Sinorhizobium sp. BG8: one gene and its partner. The protein of the gene in region 2 interacts with the protein of the main gene of each other region in a pairwise test. Links are inferred from orthologs where the notes say so. Each region holds a gene or a part of one and is shown on either strand. Other genes may lie near its edges. The genes, in order: F3Y30_RS02580 and topA.

What was found.
Region 1: the proteins of topA (region 2) and F3Y30_RS02580 interact in binary tests that used the Escherichia coli proteins (3 or more experiments, as listed by UniProt). The link is inferred for Sinorhizobium sp. BG8 from one-to-one orthologs.

The regions. Positions count from the first base shown.
Region 1 is NZ_CP044011.1:558,111-567,310, reverse strand. The notes cover bases 2,913-5,665. They hold F3Y30_RS02580 (YigZ family protein), read right to left. Parts: upstream 4,707-5,665; coding sequence 4,119-4,706; downstream 2,913-4,118. Other genes in these bases: metH (methionine synthase), read left to right, coding at 4,892-5,665; F3Y30_RS02585 (methyl-accepting chemotaxis protein), read left to right, coding at 2,913-3,923. Outside these bases: F3Y30_RS02595 (hypothetical protein), read right to left, coding at 1-170; F3Y30_RS02590 (DUF937 domain-containing protein), read right to left, coding at 253-1,356; more of F3Y30_RS02585, read left to right, coding at 2,016-2,912; more of metH, read left to right, coding at 5,666-8,668; cobM (precorrin-4 C(11)-methyltransferase), read right to left, coding at 8,669-9,200.
Region 2 is NZ_CP044011.1:2,384,767-2,394,391, forward strand. What follows is about bases 3,279-6,456. They hold topA (type I DNA topoisomerase), read right to left. Parts: upstream 6,128-6,456; coding sequence 3,479-6,127; downstream 3,279-3,478. Other genes in these bases: rnr (ribonuclease R), read right to left, coding at 3,279-3,473; F3Y30_RS11180 (hypothetical protein), read left to right, coding at 6,388-6,456. Outside these bases: F3Y30_RS11160 (hydrolase), read right to left, coding at 1-626; F3Y30_RS11165 (DUF983 domain-containing protein), read right to left, coding at 626-1,084; more of rnr, read right to left, coding at 1,119-3,278; more of F3Y30_RS11180, read left to right, coding at 6,457-6,588; DNA-processing protein DprA, read right to left, coding at 6,574-7,698; glycerol-3-phosphate 1-O-acyltransferase PlsY, read right to left, coding at 7,729-8,334; F3Y30_RS11195 (dihydroorotase), read right to left, coding at 8,522-9,625. UniProt on the Escherichia coli protein: Releases the supercoiling and torsional tension of DNA, which is introduced during the DNA replication and transcription, by transiently cleaving and rejoining one strand of the DNA duplex.

The DNA of each region.
Region 1 (9,200 bases), 1.8 Mb from region 2 along the record:
GCTCCGGCATCGGTCTTGGCTTTGAGCAGCGTGCGGCTGCTGGCCATTCCCTCTTTCAGCATGCCCCAAAGCCCGCTCGGATCAGCCGCAGTAACGGCGATGCCGGCGATCATTACGCTTTCCAGCAGCAGGTTCCACTCGTCGGGCGTGAATGTCGATTTGTCGGCCATTGCCACAGCTCCTTTGATCCTGGATGTGGGGAGTGAGAGGGAAGGCCGCCGGAAGGGGCCGGCGACCAGTCTCGCTGAACGCTCAAGCCGTGAGGGCCGCAAGCTTTGCCTTGATCGAGTCGATCGTCGGCTTCAGGACATCGGACACGCCCGGAATCGCGAGGACCTTGTCGAAAAGCCCGTTGACGGTCGACATCATCGGCGTAATCAAGGCCTTGAGCGCGGCCTTCTGCTCCGCCGTGAGTTGCCCCGCTGTCGTACTCACCTTGTCGATCTCGCCAAGGTTTGCTTCGAGCTTGGGCAAAGCAGCCTGTGCGGAAGCCGCATCCGTAACCCCCGTCACAGTCGTCTGCAGGCTGGTAAGGGTATCCGTCAGCTGTTTGCCGACATCCACGCCGTCAACAGTCAGGCTCTGCGTGGGTGCACCCGCTTCCGGAGTGGCGTGCTGCGCCGGTCTTCCGAACATATAGTACAGCAGGGCTGCGATCGCCAAAGCTGCAATCAGCCAGTAGAGCCAGCGCGAGGATCCGGTCGCCGCCTGGGACGCCGCGCGCTGTCCGGCATTGCCTACTGATGTGGCCGTGGCCGCAGCGCGATCGGCCGCCTGACCCGCCGTAGCCGCTGCCGCTCTCGCGGAGCCGCCGAGCGCGTTCAAAAGACCCGTCCCCCTCAGCAAGTCACCGACGCCCGAAGGAAGGGCGGAAGCAATGTTGTCCTTCTGGCTTGCCAGCAGACCCGCAACGCCGTTCGCGCTCAAATCATTGCCGCTTTGCTGCGCGACGCCGCTCATCACGATCGGAGCCAGCATGCCGAGCAGGGAAGTGCTCGCATTGCGGTCGAGCCCGGCATAACTGCCTACAGCATTTGCAAGTGCTCCACTGTCGCCGGAGCCAAAGAGGGACGACAGGAGCTGCGATCCGGCCTGGCCAAGCGATTCCTGGCCGCCCGAACTCAGCATTCCAGCAAGGCTGCCAAGGACACCGCTCTGTTGTCCCGCAGCGTCGGCGACCCTCTGTGCGCCCCCCGGCTGCGCGGCGACGCCGCCGAGACCCGCCAGCAACGCAGGCACTGCGGCAGCTATTGCACGCTGGGCCTTGTTGGCATCCAAACCAAGCGCTCCGGCAAGGCGAGCGATCGTCTCCGGCGTCAGAAGTTGCATAATGTAGGAAACAAGATTGCTGGCCATTGAATTGTCCTCCGCAGTTTCTCAACCGAAACCACCAGAATGAAAATTGCTGTTGAATTGGTCAGTCTCTTGACTAAGTCCGGATCAGGCGGACGTATAAGTTCATCCCTGCGCTGGACTATATGTGCTGTCCGAATAAAGGATGAATGAGAGGATGCATGTCCTCAAATAACGCGGAGACATTATCACTCGCGGTTTCATTTATCCAGCTCGAAAGTCGGTATGACTTGCGCGAAGGACGGTCAACGATCTTTTTGCACCTGCGAAGAAAGCGGAATTTATCTAGTCTTCAGCCTCAGAATTATCTGTTTTCATTGAATGGTTGACAGATCTCCAGGTGGGGCGGCAAACGACCTGCGTCCCGAACGGGAACGAGCGCAAGGCAACACATGTTCAGGGAGGTCTTGCCGCGGGGACGTCTGCCGTTTGGATCACCGCTTCAGAGCCGTCCGGAGGCAATCCAATGGGCGGCCAGACGCTGGATCCGCGGCTTACCCGCTGACTTAATGGTCCTTTAAGCTCCGTACCGTTAGGTTAGTATCGGTCGGCGCGCAATGACCCCTCCAGAAGCGGTTGCACCCACGCGTCGGGCATCATGCCCTTGACCCCATTTTTCAGCTCTCAGCAAACCCCATTTCCGCCTCCCGGGAGATAGAGTCGTGGCATTCAGGAATTTGTCGATATTGAACAAGATCGGGCTGGTGGTCGTGGTGATGGGGCTTTCCTCCATCCTTCTGGCCATGGTCGGCGCGCGCGGCCTGTCCGCGCTTGAGTCGACAATGACCGCGGTCGGCGCCAAGGAAGAAGTGGCGCGCGAGGCGATGGATCTGCGTGTCGACATCATCGCAATCAGCCGGATGACCTATCAGCTCGCGGCAGCACCTGAGAAGGCGGAAGACTTTGCCGCCGAAACAGAGAAGCGTGCCAAGGAGATGCTCGACCGGCTGCCCAAGATCGAAGCCGCGGCCGATGCCACGCAGCTTGCCCAGGTCGGCAAAATCCGCCAGGTGCTCGAGCGTTATTTCAACGATATTCGGGCGATGGTCGATACCGCACGCGCCAGCGGCGGCACGGATCGCCAATCGATCGACGCGGCGCTCTCCGAGGCTCTTGCGGCGCAGAAGACGGTGACGGAAGCCGTGAAGGAATACAGTACCTATTCCGGCGATGCACTAGCCGCTGCCCGCGCGGAAGCCTTGGAGTCCTCTTCGCTTGCGATGTGGATCGAAATAATCGCGGCTGCGGGCTGCATCATTTTCGGCGCCGCCGTCAGCCTCGTTGTGGCGCGCCGTGGCATCGTCCTGCCGGTTCGCCGCCTCACGGCGATCATGACACGGATGGCCAACGGAGAACTGGAGGGGGTCGAAGCCGACGTATCGCGGCAGGACGAAATCGGCGAGATGGCACGTGCCGTGGAGGTCTTCCGGCGCAATGGCATCAGCATGCGCGACATGAAGGCCCAGGAGGCCGAGCTTCACGCCAGGACGAATGACCTGCAATCGAGCATCAGCAGCGTGGTCGCAGCGGCTGTCGCCGGCGATTTTACGCAGAGAATTACCAAGGACTACGACAGCGAGAACCTCAACCGCTTTGCGGGAAGCGTGAACGAACTCGTCTCGAGCGTCGATAGGGCCGTTACGGAAGTCCGCCGTGTCATCGCTGCCCTTGCGGAAGCCGATCTTACCCAGGGTATGGAGGGCAAGTTCCAGGGAGCGTTTGCGGAGCTGCAGACAAACGTCAACATGACGATGGTCACGCTCCGTTCGACCATGGAGAACGTCCGGTCGGCTGCCGGCACGATAAACCACAATTCCGCCGAACTGAGCTCGGCCGCGAACAATCTCGCGAAGCGAACCGAACAGCAGGCTGCGGCGCTGGAAGAAACGGCCGCCGCGCTGGATGAGATCACCTCGACCGTCCAGACCGCTTCCGAGCGGGCGAACGAGGCGCGCAGCATGGTGCAGGACACCAGGCAAAGCGCGGGAAAATCCGGTGAGATCGTCCGCAGCGCGATCGATGCGATGGGTCGTATTGAGTCCTCCTCCAGCCGCATCAACCAGATCATCTCGGTCATCGATGAGATCGCCTTCCAGACGAACCTCCTGGCGCTCAACGCCGGCGTGGAGGCTGCCCGTGCAGGAGAAGCAGGACGCGGCTTCGCGGTCGTGGCACAGGAAGTGCGCGACCTTGCCCAGCGTTCCGCCAACGCGGCCAAAGAGATCAAGACCCTGATCAATACCTCCGCCGCCGAAGTGGACAACGGGGTGTCGCTGGTTCGCTCCACCGGAGACGCTCTCCTGGAGATCGAAGGCCTGGTAAACAAGGTCAATGATCATGTGAACTCGATCGCCACGGCTGCGCGCGAACAGGCTACGGCCCTGCAGGAAATCAATACGTCCATCAACCATATGGACCAGATGACCCAGCAGAATGCCGCAATGGTTGAAGAGACGACCGCCGCCAGCCAGAACCTGACGGAAGAGAGCAGGCAGCTTCGCATGATGCTCGCCAAATTCCAGCTGGGCCAGGTCACCGAACAGCGTGGCTGGGAACGCGCCGCCGCCTGATCTGCAGGCAATCAAGGTGGGGTCAGCGCTCTTGCGTCGGCCCCGCCTGCGAAAAATCCCTTGCCGTCCCACTCTGCCCGGGCGCTGCCATTGTCGTTTTCGATCGAGTATCAAGCCACAACGGCTTCGGGCTACGATCATACCGAGGCCCGAGCATGATGGTCCCGAGCCATTGAGCAGCAGCGGGGTTCGCGTCTAGTCGGGCAGGGCGATCGTGGCTCGCCCGCTGGTCAGGTCCGTGACGAGACGAACTACATCGGCCGCATCCTGTTTCGGCAGAGCGACGGAGAGTTCCGCCCCGCCTGCGTTGAAGGTTTCGGATTCGATACGCACGTCCGCAAGCGCATTGAGCCTTGCCTTCACCAGGGCAAGGTCAGAAAATTCGCATCCGACCGTCGCCTTGACGGTCGGGACTATTCTCGTCTTCTCCGCACTCCTCAGGCACTGCGCGGCGGTGCCGCCATAGGCGCGCACGAGGCCGCCGCTGCCAAGCAGGACGCCACCGAACCAACGCGTCACGACCGCCACGGCACCGTCAAGAGATTGCCCGTCGATCGCCTGCAGAATCGGCTTTCCCGCCGTACCGCTCGGTTCTCCGTCGTCGTTGAAGCGATAGGTCTGGCCGATCCGCCACGCCCAGCAATTGTGGGTCGCTGTCGGGTCGGAGTGTGCCGCGATGAAGGCGCGCGCTGCCTCTTCATCAGCTATCGGCCCGGCCCAGGCGACAAAGCGGCTCTTCTTTATGTCCTGCTCGAAGGTCTCGACGCGTTGGAGGGTGAACATGCTGACCTCTCATTCCGGTTGGTTCTTAGACTTGCCGTTAGGGAAAAGCCAGAATCCGACCGACGATCGATCCACATCCCGTTCTCTCACCCCTCAAAACGGACTTGCAACTTGCGTCAGAAGACATGTTGACATAAAGATATCTTTATGTGATCTGCGACGCAGTTGTATCAGGAGGCTTCGCCATGACCACCGACTCCGAAAACCTGTTCGGACCCTTGTTGCCTCGCCGCAGCGGATTGGAGATCGCAGCCGCCCTGTCGGCGCTGGCAAACGAGCGCATCCTGATCCTCGATGGGGCCATGGGAACGGAGATCCAGACGCTCGGCCTGGTCGAGCAGGATTTTCGAGGGACGCGCTTCGGCGATTGCGCCTGCCACCAGCAGGGCAACAACGATCTTCTGACGCTGACGCAGCCAGCGGCAATCGAGGATATCCACTACCGCTATGCTCTTGCAGGCGCGGATATCCTGGAAACCAATACGTTCTCCTCCACCACCATCGCGCAGGCCGATTACGGCATGGAAGAGATGGTCTATGAGCTCAACCGCGATGGCGCGCGGCTTGCGCGGCGCGCAGGGCTGAGGGCCGAGCAGAAGGATGGCCGGCGCAGGTTCGTCGCCGGCGCCCTGGGGCCGACAAACCGCACCGCGTCCATTTCTCCTGATGTCAACAATCCCGGCTACCGCGCGGTCTCCTTCGACGATCTCAGAATCGCCTATGGCGAGCAGCTGCGCGGCCTCATCGATGGTGGCGCGGACATCATTCTGATCGAGACGATCTTCGACACGCTGAACGCCAAGGCGGCGATCTTCGCCTGCGCTGAGATCTTCGAGGAGAAGGACATTACGCTGCCGGTCATGATTTCCGGCACGATCACCGACCTTTCTGGCAGGACACTGTCTGGGCAGACACCGGAAGCCTTCTGGAATTCCGTCCGCCATGCTTCGCCGATCTCGATCGGGCTTAACTGTGCCCTTGGCGCCAATGCGATGCGCGATCACATTGCGGAGATCTCGTCCGTCGCCGACGCCTATGTCTGCGCCTATCCCAATGCCGGTCTTCCGAACGCCTTCGGCAAGTATGATCAGACACCCGAGGAGATGGCCGCGCAGGTTGAGGAGTTCATGCGCGAGGGCCTCGTCAACATCGTTGGCGGATGCTGCGGCTCCACGCCAGCGCACATTCGCGCGATTGCCGAAGTGGCCAAGCGCCATGCGCCGCGCCCGATACCGGAAATCCCGCGCTTCATGCGGCTCTCCGGGCTGCAGCCCTTCACCCTGACGAAGGACATTCCGTTCGTGAATGTCGGCGAGCGGACGAATGTCACGGGTTCGGCGAAGTTCCGCAAGCTTATCACCGCCGGTGACTACGCTGCCGCGCTTGACGTCGCGCGCGACCAGGTGGCGAACGGTGCCCAGGTCATCGACATCAACATGGACGAGGGGCTGATCGATTCCACCAGGGCGATGACGGAATACCTCAACCTTATCGCCGCAGAACCGGACATCGCGAAAGTGCCGGTCATGATCGATTCGTCGAAGTGGGAAGTCATCGAGGCCGGCCTGAAATGCGTGCAGGGCAAGCCGATCGTGAACTCGATTTCGCTCAAGGAAGGGGAAGAGGTATTCCTGAAGCATGCGCGGCTTGTCCGTGCCTATGGCGCGGCCGTGGTGGTCATGGCGTTTGATGAGCAGGGCCAGGCGGATACGCGGGCGCGCAAGGTCGAAATCTGCACGCGCGCCTACAAGCTCCTGACCGAGGTCGCGGGGCTTCGCCCGGAAGACATCATCTTCGACCCCAACATCTTTGCGGTGGCGACCGGTATCGAAGAGCACAACAACTACGGCGTGGATTTCATCGAGGCGACGCGTGAGATCGTCTCTACGCTTGCCCATGTGCATGTCTCGGGCGGCGTCTCCAACCTGTCGTTCTCGTTTCGCGGCAACGAGCCCGTGCGCGAGGCCATGCATGCGGTATTTCTCTATCATGCCATCCAGGCCGGAATGGACATGGGCATCGTCAATGCCGGCCAGCTCGCGGTCTATGAGTCGATCGAGCCCGAACTGCGCGAGGCCTGCGAGGACGTGGTGCTGAACCGGCGATCCGACGCGACGGAACGCATGCTGCAGCTTGCAGAACGTTTCAAGGGAACGGCTGGCAAGGAAGCAAGGGAACGGGATCTCCAGTGGCGTGAATGGACCGTCGCAAAGCGGCTCGAGCATGCGCTCGTCAACGGCATAACCGAATTCGTCGAGGCGGATACCGAGGAAGCCCGTCAACAGGCCGAGCGTCCGCTGCACGTCATCGAGGGGCCGCTGATGGCCGGGATGAACGTGGTCGGCGACCTGTTCGGCTCTGGAAAGATGTTCCTGCCGCAGGTTGTTAAATCGGCGCGCGTTATGAAGCAGGCGGTTGCCGTGCTTCTTCCCTACATGGAAGCCGAGAAGCTCGCGAACGGTGGCGACGGAGAGCGTCGCAGCGCGGGCAAGATCCTGATGGCAACCGTCAAGGGCGACGTGCACGATATCGGCAAGAACATCGTCGGCGTCGTGCTCGCCTGCAACAACTACGAGATCATCGATCTCGGCGTGATGGTGCCTGCTTCGAAGATCCTGCAGGTGGCCAGGGACGAGAATGTCGACATCATCGGTCTGTCGGGGCTCATCACGCCTTCGCTGGACGAGATGGTGCATGTCGCTTCCGAGATGGAACGGGAAGGCCTCGGCATTCCGCTCCTGATCGGGGGAGCAACGACGAGCCGTGTTCACACGGCGGTCAAGATTCACCCCCGCTATCAGATAGGGCAGACGGTCTATGTGACCGATGCCAGCCGTGCGGTCGGTGTCGTCTCCAGCCTGCTTTCCGACGACATGCGTCCAGGCTATGTCGAGACCCTCCGGGCGGAGTACCGCAAGGTGGCGGAGACGCATGCCCGGAACGAGGCGGAAAAGTTGCGCCTGCCGCTGGAAAGAGCACGGGAAAACGCATTCCGGCCGGATTGGGAAGGTTATACTCCCAAGAAGCCGTCCTTCCTCGGCACCCGGATCTGGCAGGATTGGGATCTGGCGGAACTCGCCCGCTACATCGACTGGACGCCATTCTTCCAGACCTGGGAGCTGAAGGGCGTTTATCCGAAAATTCTCGACGATGAGAAACAGGGACCCGCGGCACGCCAGCTCTTTGCTGACGCACAGGCGATGCTGGCCAAGATCATCGATGAAAAATGGTTCACACCAAAGGCCGTCGTGGGCTTCTGGCCCGCCAACGCCGTCGGCGACGACATTCGCCTGTTCGACGATGAGACGAGGCAGACGGAGCTTGCTTCATTGTTCACGCTTCGCCAGCAGCTTTCGAAGCGCGACGGCCGTCCGAATGTCGCGCTCTCCGACTTCATGGCGCCGCTGGACACCGGCAGGCCAGACTATGTCGGCGGCTTCGTCGTTACCGCGGGTATCGGGGAGATCGCCATTGCCGAACGCTTCGAGCGGGCCAATGACGACTACTCCTCCATCATGGTGAAAGCTCTCGCGGACCGTTTCGCCGAAGCGTTCGCAGAACGCCTTCACGAGTACGTCCGCAAGGAACTGTGGGGATATGCTCCGGACGAGAGTTTCACGCCCGAGCAGCTGATCGGCGAGCCCTACGCCGGTATCCGTCCGGCCCCGGGCTATCCCGCGCAGCCGGACCACACGGAGAAGACGACCCTCTTCCGTCTGCTCGACGCGGAGAACGCGATCGGCGTCAGCCTGACCGAAAGTTTCGCCATGTGGCCGGGGTCCTCCGTCTCCGGGCTCTACATCGCCCAGCCGGAGAGCTACTACTTCGGTGTCGCCAAGGTGGAGCGAGACCAGGTCGAGGACTACGCGGCCCGCAAGGATATGGCGGTGGGTGAGGTTGAGCGCTGGCTGGGGCCGGTGCTGAACTACGTGCCAGCTCCGGCATCGCTTGCGGCGGAGTAGCTACTCGCCGCGCCCGCGGAACCGGCGCTGGTAGGCGGGGTCATACAGCGAGCTTTCGCGGAAGTCCTGTGCGGCAAGCGTCGGACCGACGAAGATCAACGCGGTCCTCTCAATGGGATCTGCCTCGACCTTGCCGGCAATGTCGGCGAGGGTGCCGCGCAGCACCCGTTCATCGGGCCATGAGGCCTTGACGACGATTGCGACAGGGCAATCCGGACCGTAGAGCGGCGTCAACTCCTCCACGACCCTGTCGAGGGCATGGATGGCGAGATGGATCGCCAGCGTCGTGCCCGTGGTCCCGAAGGCTTGCAGCGTTTCCCGATTCGGCATCGGCGATGCCCGTCCGGAAACGCGGGTCAGCACGAGGCTCTGGCCCACTGCCGGAATGGTGAGTTCGCGCCCGAGTGCCGAGGCAGCGGCCGCAAAAGAGGGCACGCCCGGCGTCATCGTGTATGCGATACCGCTTTTATCGAGGCGACGGATCTGCTCTGCGACCGCACTCCAGACGGAAAGGTCGCCGGAGTGCAGCCGT
Region 2 (9,625 bases):
AAGAAAGCTGCGGCCCTTCCGTACGGCAATGACGAGTCTTCTTGAAGGCAAATTCTGAGCTCTTCAAGGATCAGGACAGTAATGTCGGCCATCTCGATGCCCGATGCGTCGAAGACATCGATCCACCTGAGGTCCTCCAGCTCGTGGTTTCCCCTGACGCTTGCCGGGTCGATTTCAGCCTCATCGGTGAAGAGGGTGAAGAAACGGGTGTCGAAGCGGCGGACATGGCCGGGCGGAGTGATGGCCCGGGCGAGAAACCTCAGGCGCGAGAGATCGGGCAGGAACGGCAACGCCGTTGTCCCGCTATCCGGCGCCGTTCCGACCGTCAATCCGGCTTCCTCATGCAGTTCGCGAAGGCCGGCGATCGCGATCGCCCGCAAGGTGGCCTGGGTCACGCGCTTGCCTGTTCTCAGCTCCAGCCGTTCCCGTGCAAGCGGATGCAGGTCGCCCGAGACAGGAATGCCGGCGTCCGTGCGATCGCGCCGCCCGCCGGGGAAGACATAGACCTCTGGCATGAAGACGTGCTTCCTGCTGCGTCGGCCCATCAGCACACGACACCCATTGTCGGAACGGTCGACGAGCAGGACGGAGGCAGCGTCCGCCGTGCGAACTGGCGCCGTCGGCATCAGCCGCGTGTGTCCCTGGCCGGGATGACGTCCATGGGCTCGTCGGCTTTTCCGTCGAAGCCGTGCAACCGCAGGGCCCATTGCAAACCAATTGTTCCGCCTTTGACAGGCTGCAGCAGAAGAAGCGAGCAGATGATGGTGATCGGCGCCCAGATTGCCATGTGCACCCATGTCGGCAGTACGAACACCAGGTCCGTCATCAGATAGCCCGTCAGCACGAGATGGCCCACGATCGTGATGACGATGTAGGGGGGCAGGTCGTCGGCGCGCTGGTGATGCATTGCCTCGCCGCAGGCGGCGCAATTGTCCACCGGCTTCAGGAAGCTCTTGAACAGACGGCCACTGCCGCACGCGGGACAGGTGTTGAGAAGGCCACGCCTGATCGATTGGCCGAGCGGCCGCTCCGCGCGCTGCTGTTCGAAATGAACCACGCCTTTTGAAGCTTCGTTCGCCTGCATGACGTTTCCTTCCTTGCCGGCGTTTCCAGCCGGCCTATCTTCTGCCGCGCGGCGGGCGTGTACCCGGCTGGCGCCTCGGGGCGCCTCGGTCCCGTCGTCCCGCCTTGTGGAAGGAGCGCACGCCCGTCGGCATCTTGCGCCCTTCGCTCAGCATCTCGAAACGGAGCGCTCCAGCGAGCGGAACGGCCTCCACGAGTTTCACGCGAACCGGGTCTCCGAGACGATATCCGAGCCCCGTCTTCTCACCGGAAAGCGCCTGGTGCGCCTCGTCATAGATGAAGTAGTCGCGCCCGAGCGTAGATATAGGCACAAAGCCGTCGGCGCCATAGTCGGGAAGGGTGACAAATAGTCCCGCCTTTGTGACGCCCGAGACGCGTGCGTCGAACTCCTCGTTCACCCGGCCGCTGAGATGGTGCGCGATCAGCCGGTCTACCGTATCGCGTTCGGCAGCCATGGCGCGGCGCTCGAACGTGGAGATTTCGGCCGCGATGTCGTCCAGTGCCGCTTCCTCGTCCGGTGTCAGCCCGCCTTCGCCGAAATGCAGTGAGCCGACCAGTGCCCTGTGCACGATAAGATCCGCATAGCGGCGGATGGGTGACGTGAAGTGGGCATACTTCATCAGGTTGAGGCCGAAATGCCCGATGTTCTCAGGGCTGTAGATGGCCTGGCTCTGCGAGCGCAGGACCATTTCGTTGACCATCTGCTCGAAGGGCTTGCCTTGTGCCTTCGACAGGATGCCGTTGAAGTGGTTCGAGCGCATGTTCCCGCCCTTGGCGAGCGAAAGGTCGAGCGTCTGAAGGAATTCGCGCAGGGTCTCCTGCTTGGCCAGGGACGGCGCGTCGTGGACGCGATAGATCAGCGCCTGGCGCTTCGTCTCCAGTGTTTCTGCCGCTGCCACGTTCGCCTGGATCATCATTTCTTCGATCAGCTTGTGCGCATCGAGCCGTGGCGGCACGATTACCCGATCGACGGTGCCGTCCTCCTTGAGGAGAATCTTGCGTTCGGGCATGTCGAGCTCGAGCGGCTGGCGGCGGTCGCGTCCGATCGTCATGATCCGGTAGGCGTTCCAGAGGGGCTTCAGGATCTGTTCGAGGATCGGACCGGTCTTGTCGTCGGTCTGGCCGTCGATCGCGGCCTGCGCCTGCTGATAGGAGAGCTTCGCGGCGCTCTTCATCATGATCCGGTGGAAGGTGTGGCCAGCTTTTCGACCTTCTTTCGAAAACACCATGCGGACGGCCAATGCAGGCCTGTCGACGCCTTCCTTGAGCGAGCACAGATCGTTCGAGATGCGCTCGGGCAGCATGGGAACCACGCGATCGGGGAAGTAGACCGAGTTGCCACGCTTCAGCGCCTCCCGGTCGAGAGCGGACTTCGGCCGCACGTAGTAGCTCACGTCGGCGATCGCGACGGTGACGATGACGCCGCCGGGGTTGTCGGGGGAGGGATCCGCCTCGGCGTGAACCGCGTCGTCGTGATCCTTTGCATCCGCCGGATCGATGGTGATCAATGGCAGGCTGCGCCAGTCCTCGCGGTTGGCCATGGTAGCCGGCCCTGCGGCCTCCGCCTCGCGGATGACCGCGTCGGGAAAGACATGGGGGATGCCGTGTGCATGGATCGCGATCATGGAGATCGCCTTCTCCGATGCCACGGATCCGACCACCGACTTGATCTGCGCGCGCGGCAGCCCGTAGCGGCCCGTCCGCACGACGTCCAGTTCGACCAGATCGCCGTCCTTCGCCCCGGCGGTATAGTCGGCATCGACGGTCATTTCCTCGCCACGCCGGTCGATCGGCATGATTCGTCCGCCGCCGCCCGGGGTCGGACGGAACACGCCCATGCCGATATTCTTGCGCTTGTCGAGCACCTTGATGATGCGCGCGGTGTAGGCGGGCCCGCCGCGTTCCTTTGCAGGAAAGATCTTGGCCAGCACGCGATCGCCGAGGCCGGCGACGGGGGCTTTCCCGGAAGATTTGCCGACGGTGGACTGGCGGATCGCCACGGCGGGCGCCACGCCGGCCTCCTCCAGCCATTCAGCGGGGCGGCCGATAAGCTCGCCGTCGACATCGCGCGTCGTGATGTCGAGGACTGTCACCGGTGGCAGGCCTCCCGGACGGGTGAGCGACTTGCGACGCTTTTCGAGCAGGCCTTCTTCTTCGAGCCTCTTCAGAAGGGCCTTCAGCTCGACACGCGTCTCTCCCTTGAGGCCGAATGCCTTGGAGATTTCACGCTTCGATGCCCGTTCCGGATTTTCCGCGATGAAACGCAGAAGCACCTCTCGCGGCGGGATTTCGCCGTGGATGATCGGTATGTCCGCGCCCGGCGCGAGCTCCCTGCCGGCCCGGCCGGACCGCGTTGAGTGTCTGGACCGGTCGCGCGGCTCGCGTGTCATCTCTGTCAGGCCTTCTTGGTCTTTGCTGCGGCTTTCGGCTTGGCCTTGGGCTTCGCTGTCTTCGTCTCGTCCGACTTCGCGGATTTCGCTGTCGCCGTCTTTGCCTTCGCCTTGGCCTTGCCAGCGGGTGCCTTGGCCGCTTTGCCGGCAATCAGCTGGAGCGCTTCTTCAAGCGTGACCGACTGTGCGTCTTGCCCCTTGGGCAGGGTCGCGTTGATCTTGCCCCAGTTGACGTAGGGACCGTACTTGCCGTCACGGACAGTGATTGCGCCGCCGTCCGGGTGGTCGCCCAGTTCCTTGAGCGCCGCAGCCGTCTTGCCGCCGCGGCCGCCCGGGCCCTTGGATTGCTTGTCGGCAATGACTGATACCGCGCGGTTGAGGCCGATCGAGAACACGTCTTCCACGGATTCGAGGTTCGCATAGGAACCGTCGTGGAGCACGAACGGGCCATAGCGGCCGATCCCGGACGAGATCATCTTGCCCGTTTCCGGGTGTGCACCGATATCGCGGGGAAGCGACAGAAGCGCCATGGCCTTCTCGTGATCGATACTCGCGGGTGTCCAGCCTTTCGGCAAGCTCGCCCGCTTTGCCTCCTTGCCGTCGCCACGCTGCACATAGGGGCCGAAACGGCCGCTGCGCAGGGTAATCTCTTCCCCGGTGTGCGGATCCTTGCCGAGCGACTGCGGTTCGCTTGAGGCAGCCGCCTCCGCATCGCCGTTGGTGTCGGAGGACAGCTGGCGGGTGTAGTTGCATTCCGGATAGTTCGAGCAGCCGACGAATGCGCCGTACTTTCCGAGCTTCAGCGAAAGCTGACCCGTGCCGCAGACCTGGCAGGTGCGCGGATCGCCACCATCGTCGCGCTTCGGGAAGACGAGAGGCGCCAGTTCCTCGTTGAGAGCGTCGAGCACGTTGGTGACGCGGAGCTCCTTGGTATCCTCGATCTGGGCGAAGAAATCGCGCCAGAAGTCACGAAGGACGTCCTTCCACTTCAGCTCGCCGGCAGAGATCTGGTCGAGCTTCTCCTCCAGGGAGGCGGTGAAGTCGTATTCGACGTAACGCGTGAAGAAGCTCTCCAGGAAGGCGGTTACGAGCCGGCCCTTCGACTGCGGGATCAGCTTGCGCTTGTCGATCACCACGTATTCGCGGTCGCGCAAGGTTGCGAGCGTTGCCGCATAGGTGGAAGGACGGCCGATGCCGAGTTCTTCCATCTTCTTGATGAGGGACGCTTCGGAATAGCGCGGCGGCGGCTCGGTGAAATGCTGCGATGCATTGATCTTCTGTTTCGCGAGATCCTCGCGCGCATTGATCTCGGGCAGGCGGCCATCCTCATCGCCGTCGTCGGACTGCTCGCCATCTTCCTTCTGGTCGGTGTAGGCCGCAATGAAGCCGTCGAAGCGGATTACCGAACCGGTTGCGCGCAGACCGGCCTTGTTGCCGGCATTGTCCGCATCGATCTCGACGGTGGTGCGCTCGATCTCGGCCGAGGCCATCTGGCTGGCAATGCCGCGCTTCCAGATGAGGTCGTAGAGGCGAAGCTGGTCGGCGTCGAGGTAGCGACGTACCTGATCCGGCGTGCGGTCGAAGTCCGTTGGCCGGATGGCCTCGTGCGCTTCCTGGGCGTTCTTGGCCTTGGTGGAGTAGAAGCGCGCCTTTTCCGGAAGGTAACGGTCGCCGAACTGGCCGGCGATCGCGCGCCGGGCTGCGTCGATCGCTTCGGGTGCCATCTGCACGCCGTCGGTTCGCATATAGGTGATGAGACCGACGGTCTCGCCGCCGATGTCGATGCCTTCGTAGAGTTTCTGTGCCACCTGCATGGTGCGCGAAGCCGAGAAGCCGAGCTTCGAGGACGCCGCCTGCTGCAGGGTCGAAGTGGTGAAGGGAGGGCCGGGGTTGCGTTTGGTCGGCTTGGCCTCGACGCTCTCGACGCGGTAGCTCGCGCCCTCCAGCAGGGTCTTGAGGCGGCCGGCTTCCTCGCCGTTGCCTATAGCCCTGGGTTGCAGACGCTTGCCGGATGCCGAGACGAGGCGTGCCTCGAACTCGTCGCCGCGCGGTGTCTTGAGAAGTGCGGAGATGTTCCAGTATTCCTCGGAGACGAACCGCTCGATTTCCGATTCACGATCGCAGACGAGGCGAAGCGCCACGGACTGGACACGCCCTGCGGAGCGTGCGCCCGGCAGCTTGCGCCACAGCACCGGCGACAGGTTGAAGCCGACGAGGTAGTCGAGCGCCCGACGGGCCAGATAGGCATCGACCAGGTCGATGTCGATGTCGCGCGGCGACTTCATGGCATCGAGGACAGCAGACTTGGTAATGGCGTTGAAGACGACGCGCTTGACCGGCTTGTCGCCGATGACCTTCTTCTTCTTCAGAAGATCGAGCACGTGCCATGAAATCGCTTCGCCCTCGCGATCAGGGTCGGTTGCGAGAATGAGGCCGTCCGAGGACTTCACTGCGTCGGCAATGTCCTTCATGCGCTTGGCGGATGCGCCATCGACCTCCCAGGACATATCGAAGTCCTCGTCGGGGCGCACCGAGCCGTCCTTTGCCGGAAGATCGCGAACATGTCCGAATGAGGCGAGGACCTTGTAGCCCGACCCGAGGTACTTGTTGATTGTCTTGGCCTTTGCAGGCGATTCAACCACTACAACGTTCATACTCTTACTCTGATGCCGGGCGCCATCTGTTGGAGGGAGGGCTGAAAACTCAACTTGCGCAGGAAAGTCGATGCCTCGAAATGAACAGTGAATGCGTCGCGGTCAAGAGGTGAGCCCAAAATAACTGCTCCACAACGCAATGCAACTAATAAGGGAAATGACGTTTATTGCAATTTAGGATTATTGCTTTATCATCCTTGAGGTGTAGAGGGCCTTGGCCACGCGTTGATTCCGCGGCCATGTTCGATCGGGAAACTGCGATGACTTCCAAATCAGCCGTATCTCCGCCTCCATCGGCCCAGACGCGGGAAAACATCACGTATATTCGTCAGATGCTTGGTGAGCTTCGTTTGGTCGCACATAGCGAAGGGGCCGATATGCTGCGCTATCTTATCGAGATGGCCTATGTCGAGGCGGGCGATATACAGGCAGGATTGCGGCCGCTCTCACCCAATCGCTAGTGAGACGAGGCCTCCCGGATAGCGATGCAACCGTCCGGCGAGGTCCAGCTCGAGCAACACCAGGTAGACCACGGACGCAGGCAACTCCGTGTGGCGCAGGATATCGTCGATCTCGACCGGCGTCGGTCCGAGGGCTTCGGTGATCCGTTGGCGATCGTCGTCATCAGGTGGTCGCTTCATGGTTTCGGGATCCGGTGGCGACGCAGGCTCTCCGGCGCCCGTCTGGCCGGAGAAGAAATCAGGTTCCTGAAGTGGCCGCAGATGGCTCAGTACGTCTTCGGATTCCGTCGCGATGATGGCTCCATCCTTCAGCAGGCCATTGGTTCCATGGCAGCGGGGGTCGAGTGGCGATCCGGGAACGGCGAAGACGAGACGGCCGAACTCCGCGGCATTTCGGGCTGTGATCAGCGAACCGGACCGGTCGGCCGCTTCGACGACGACAAGGCCCAGCGAAATTCCGGCGATGAGCCGGTTGCGGCGCGGGAAATCCCGGGCGCGCGGTTCCCATCCGAACGGCATCTCGCTGATCGCCAGCCCGTTGCCGGAGGTGATCTCGTCGAGCAGTGGCGCATTCTCGGGCGGGTAGGGCTGGTCGATACCTCCCGCAAGGATCGCCATCGTTCCTGTTTCCAGGCTGGCACGATGCGCTGCCGTATCAATCCCGCGTGCCAGTCCGGAGACGATCGCATAGCCGGCCCGCCCGATCTCGCGTGCAAGGAGCGCGGCGAACTTGCTTCCGTATATGGAGGCGTTTCGCGATCCGACGATACCGGCGGCCGGTTCGGTCGCGATGCCGGCATTGCCTTTCACCGCAATCAGCGGGGGAGCGCCGTCGATATGTCGCAGAAGGGGAGGATAGTCGGGCTCGCCGATGCCGATGAAAGCGGCCCGGTGCCGTGCCGCCATCTCGAGTTCGCGCACCGCATCGGCGTGGCTTGCTACGCGGATTGCCCTCATGGATCCGCCGCGCCTGGAAAGTTCCGGGAGCATCTCGAGGGCGGTTTCGGCACTGCCGAAATGGTTGATGAGATCGCGGAATGTCGCCGGTCCGACATTGTCGCTTCGGATCAGCCGCAGCCAGGCGATCCTCTGTTTTTCCGTCAGCGCAATGCCTGTTCCCTTGCGCTGCGGTTGTTCATCCTATCCCTTGTCCCCGATCCGGCTCTCGGTGCCGTTCAGCAGCCGGGAGATGTTGGCCTTGTGCTTCCACCAAGTCATGACTGTCAGGATGACGAAGAGAGCCGCCACCTTCTCGTGTCCGAGCGCATACAATACAACCGGACTGATCGCCGTTGCAACCAGGGCGGACAACGAGGAAAAGCGGGTGAGATAAGCGGTCGCGATCCAGATTGCGGCGAAGATCGGCATCATGACTGGGACAAGGCCAAGAAGAATGCCGAGATACGTCGCGACACCCTTGCCCCCCTTGAAGCCGAGCCAGACCGGATAGAGGTGGCCGAGGAAGGCAGCGAAGCCTGCTGCAATGCCAGCCTCGAGGCCCCAACGGGAGGCTATCGCCGCGGCAGCCGTACCCTTGAGTGCGTCCAGGGCGAGAGTGACGGCCGCAAGCTTCTTGTTTCCCGTTCTCAGAACGTTCGTTGCCCCGATGTTTCCCGAGCCGATCTGGCGCACGTCGCCGAGACCTGCCATCCGCGTGACGATCAGGCCAAAGGGTATGGAGCCCAGCAGATATCCGAAAACGAGGCTGGCGAGTGTGGCGGGCAGACCGATCTGCCAGGTCAATATGTCAGTCAATTGCGTCTCCCGGACGTCCCCCTGAGCGCCACCCCTCCGACTGGACGGGTCAGGTCGCTCTGCCTCCTGAAATGATTGCCCCGCAAGTCTGGCTCGCCTGGCGGGGCTTGCGGCCGGGCAGACGCCCCGGTCATGTCCCATTGACCGGGGAGATGCCTGGCTGTTCAGCATGCGATGTTTACCGCACCGAATGAACGCGCTTTCCTGCAACATAGGTTTGAAGCGCCCGTCCCGTAAAGCGGGCATCTTCGAAGGGTGTATTCTTGGATCGGGAGACCAGCTGATCCTTCGAGGCGATCCAGGGTTCGTCCGGGTCGATGAGCACGATGTCGGCGCGCGCGCCCGGCATGAGCGTTCCCGCATCGAGGCCAAATGTCTTGGCCGGGCGCGTCGACATGGCATCGATCAGCCGCATCAGGCTTACTTCGCCGCTGTGATGCAACCTGAGGGCCGCCGCCAGAAGGGTCTCCAGCCCGATCGCCCCGTCGGCGGCATCGGCAAAGGGCAGGCGCTTCGTATCGACGTCCTGAGGGTCATGCGCGGAGACGATGATATCGATTGCACCGCTCGCGAGTGCATCCACCATGGCCGATCGGTCGGCTTCCGCGCGCAGCGGCGGTGAAAGCTTGAAGAACGTGCGGTATTCGCCGATGTCGTTCTCGTTGAGCGTCAGGTGATTGATGGAGACGCCGCAGGTAACGTTCGCACCACGCTCGCGGGCGATCCGCACGGCTTCCGCCGATTCGGGAACGGAGATCTGCGCTGCGTGGTATGCGGCACGCGTAAGCGCCGCGATCCTCAGGTCGCGCTCCAGCGGGATGAGCTCGGCTTCGCGCGGCGTACCGGAGAGGCCGAGCCAGCTGGCAAGGAGGCCTTCGTTCATCACGCCGCCGGCGCCGAGGTGCTTGTCGCGCGTCTCGAGTGCGATGACGGCGCCGAATTCGCGTCCGTATGTCATCGCCCGGCGAAGGACCTGCGCGTTATGCATCGCATGCCGGCCGTTGGTAAAGGCGACTGCGCCTGCTGCCATGAGAAGGCCGAACTCGGTCATCTCCTCGCCCTGCAGTCCCTTGGTTAGGGCAGCGGCAGGGTGGATGTTCACGATCGCCTTGTCGCGCGCCGTCTTCAGAACGAATTCCACGAGCGCGATGTCGTCGATAACAGGATCGGTGTCGGGCATCATGATGAAGGTGGTGACACCGCCGGCCGCCGCCGCCCGGGAGGCGGATTCGATCGTCTCGCGGTGTTCCGCGCCGGGTTCGCCGACGAAGACCCGCGCATC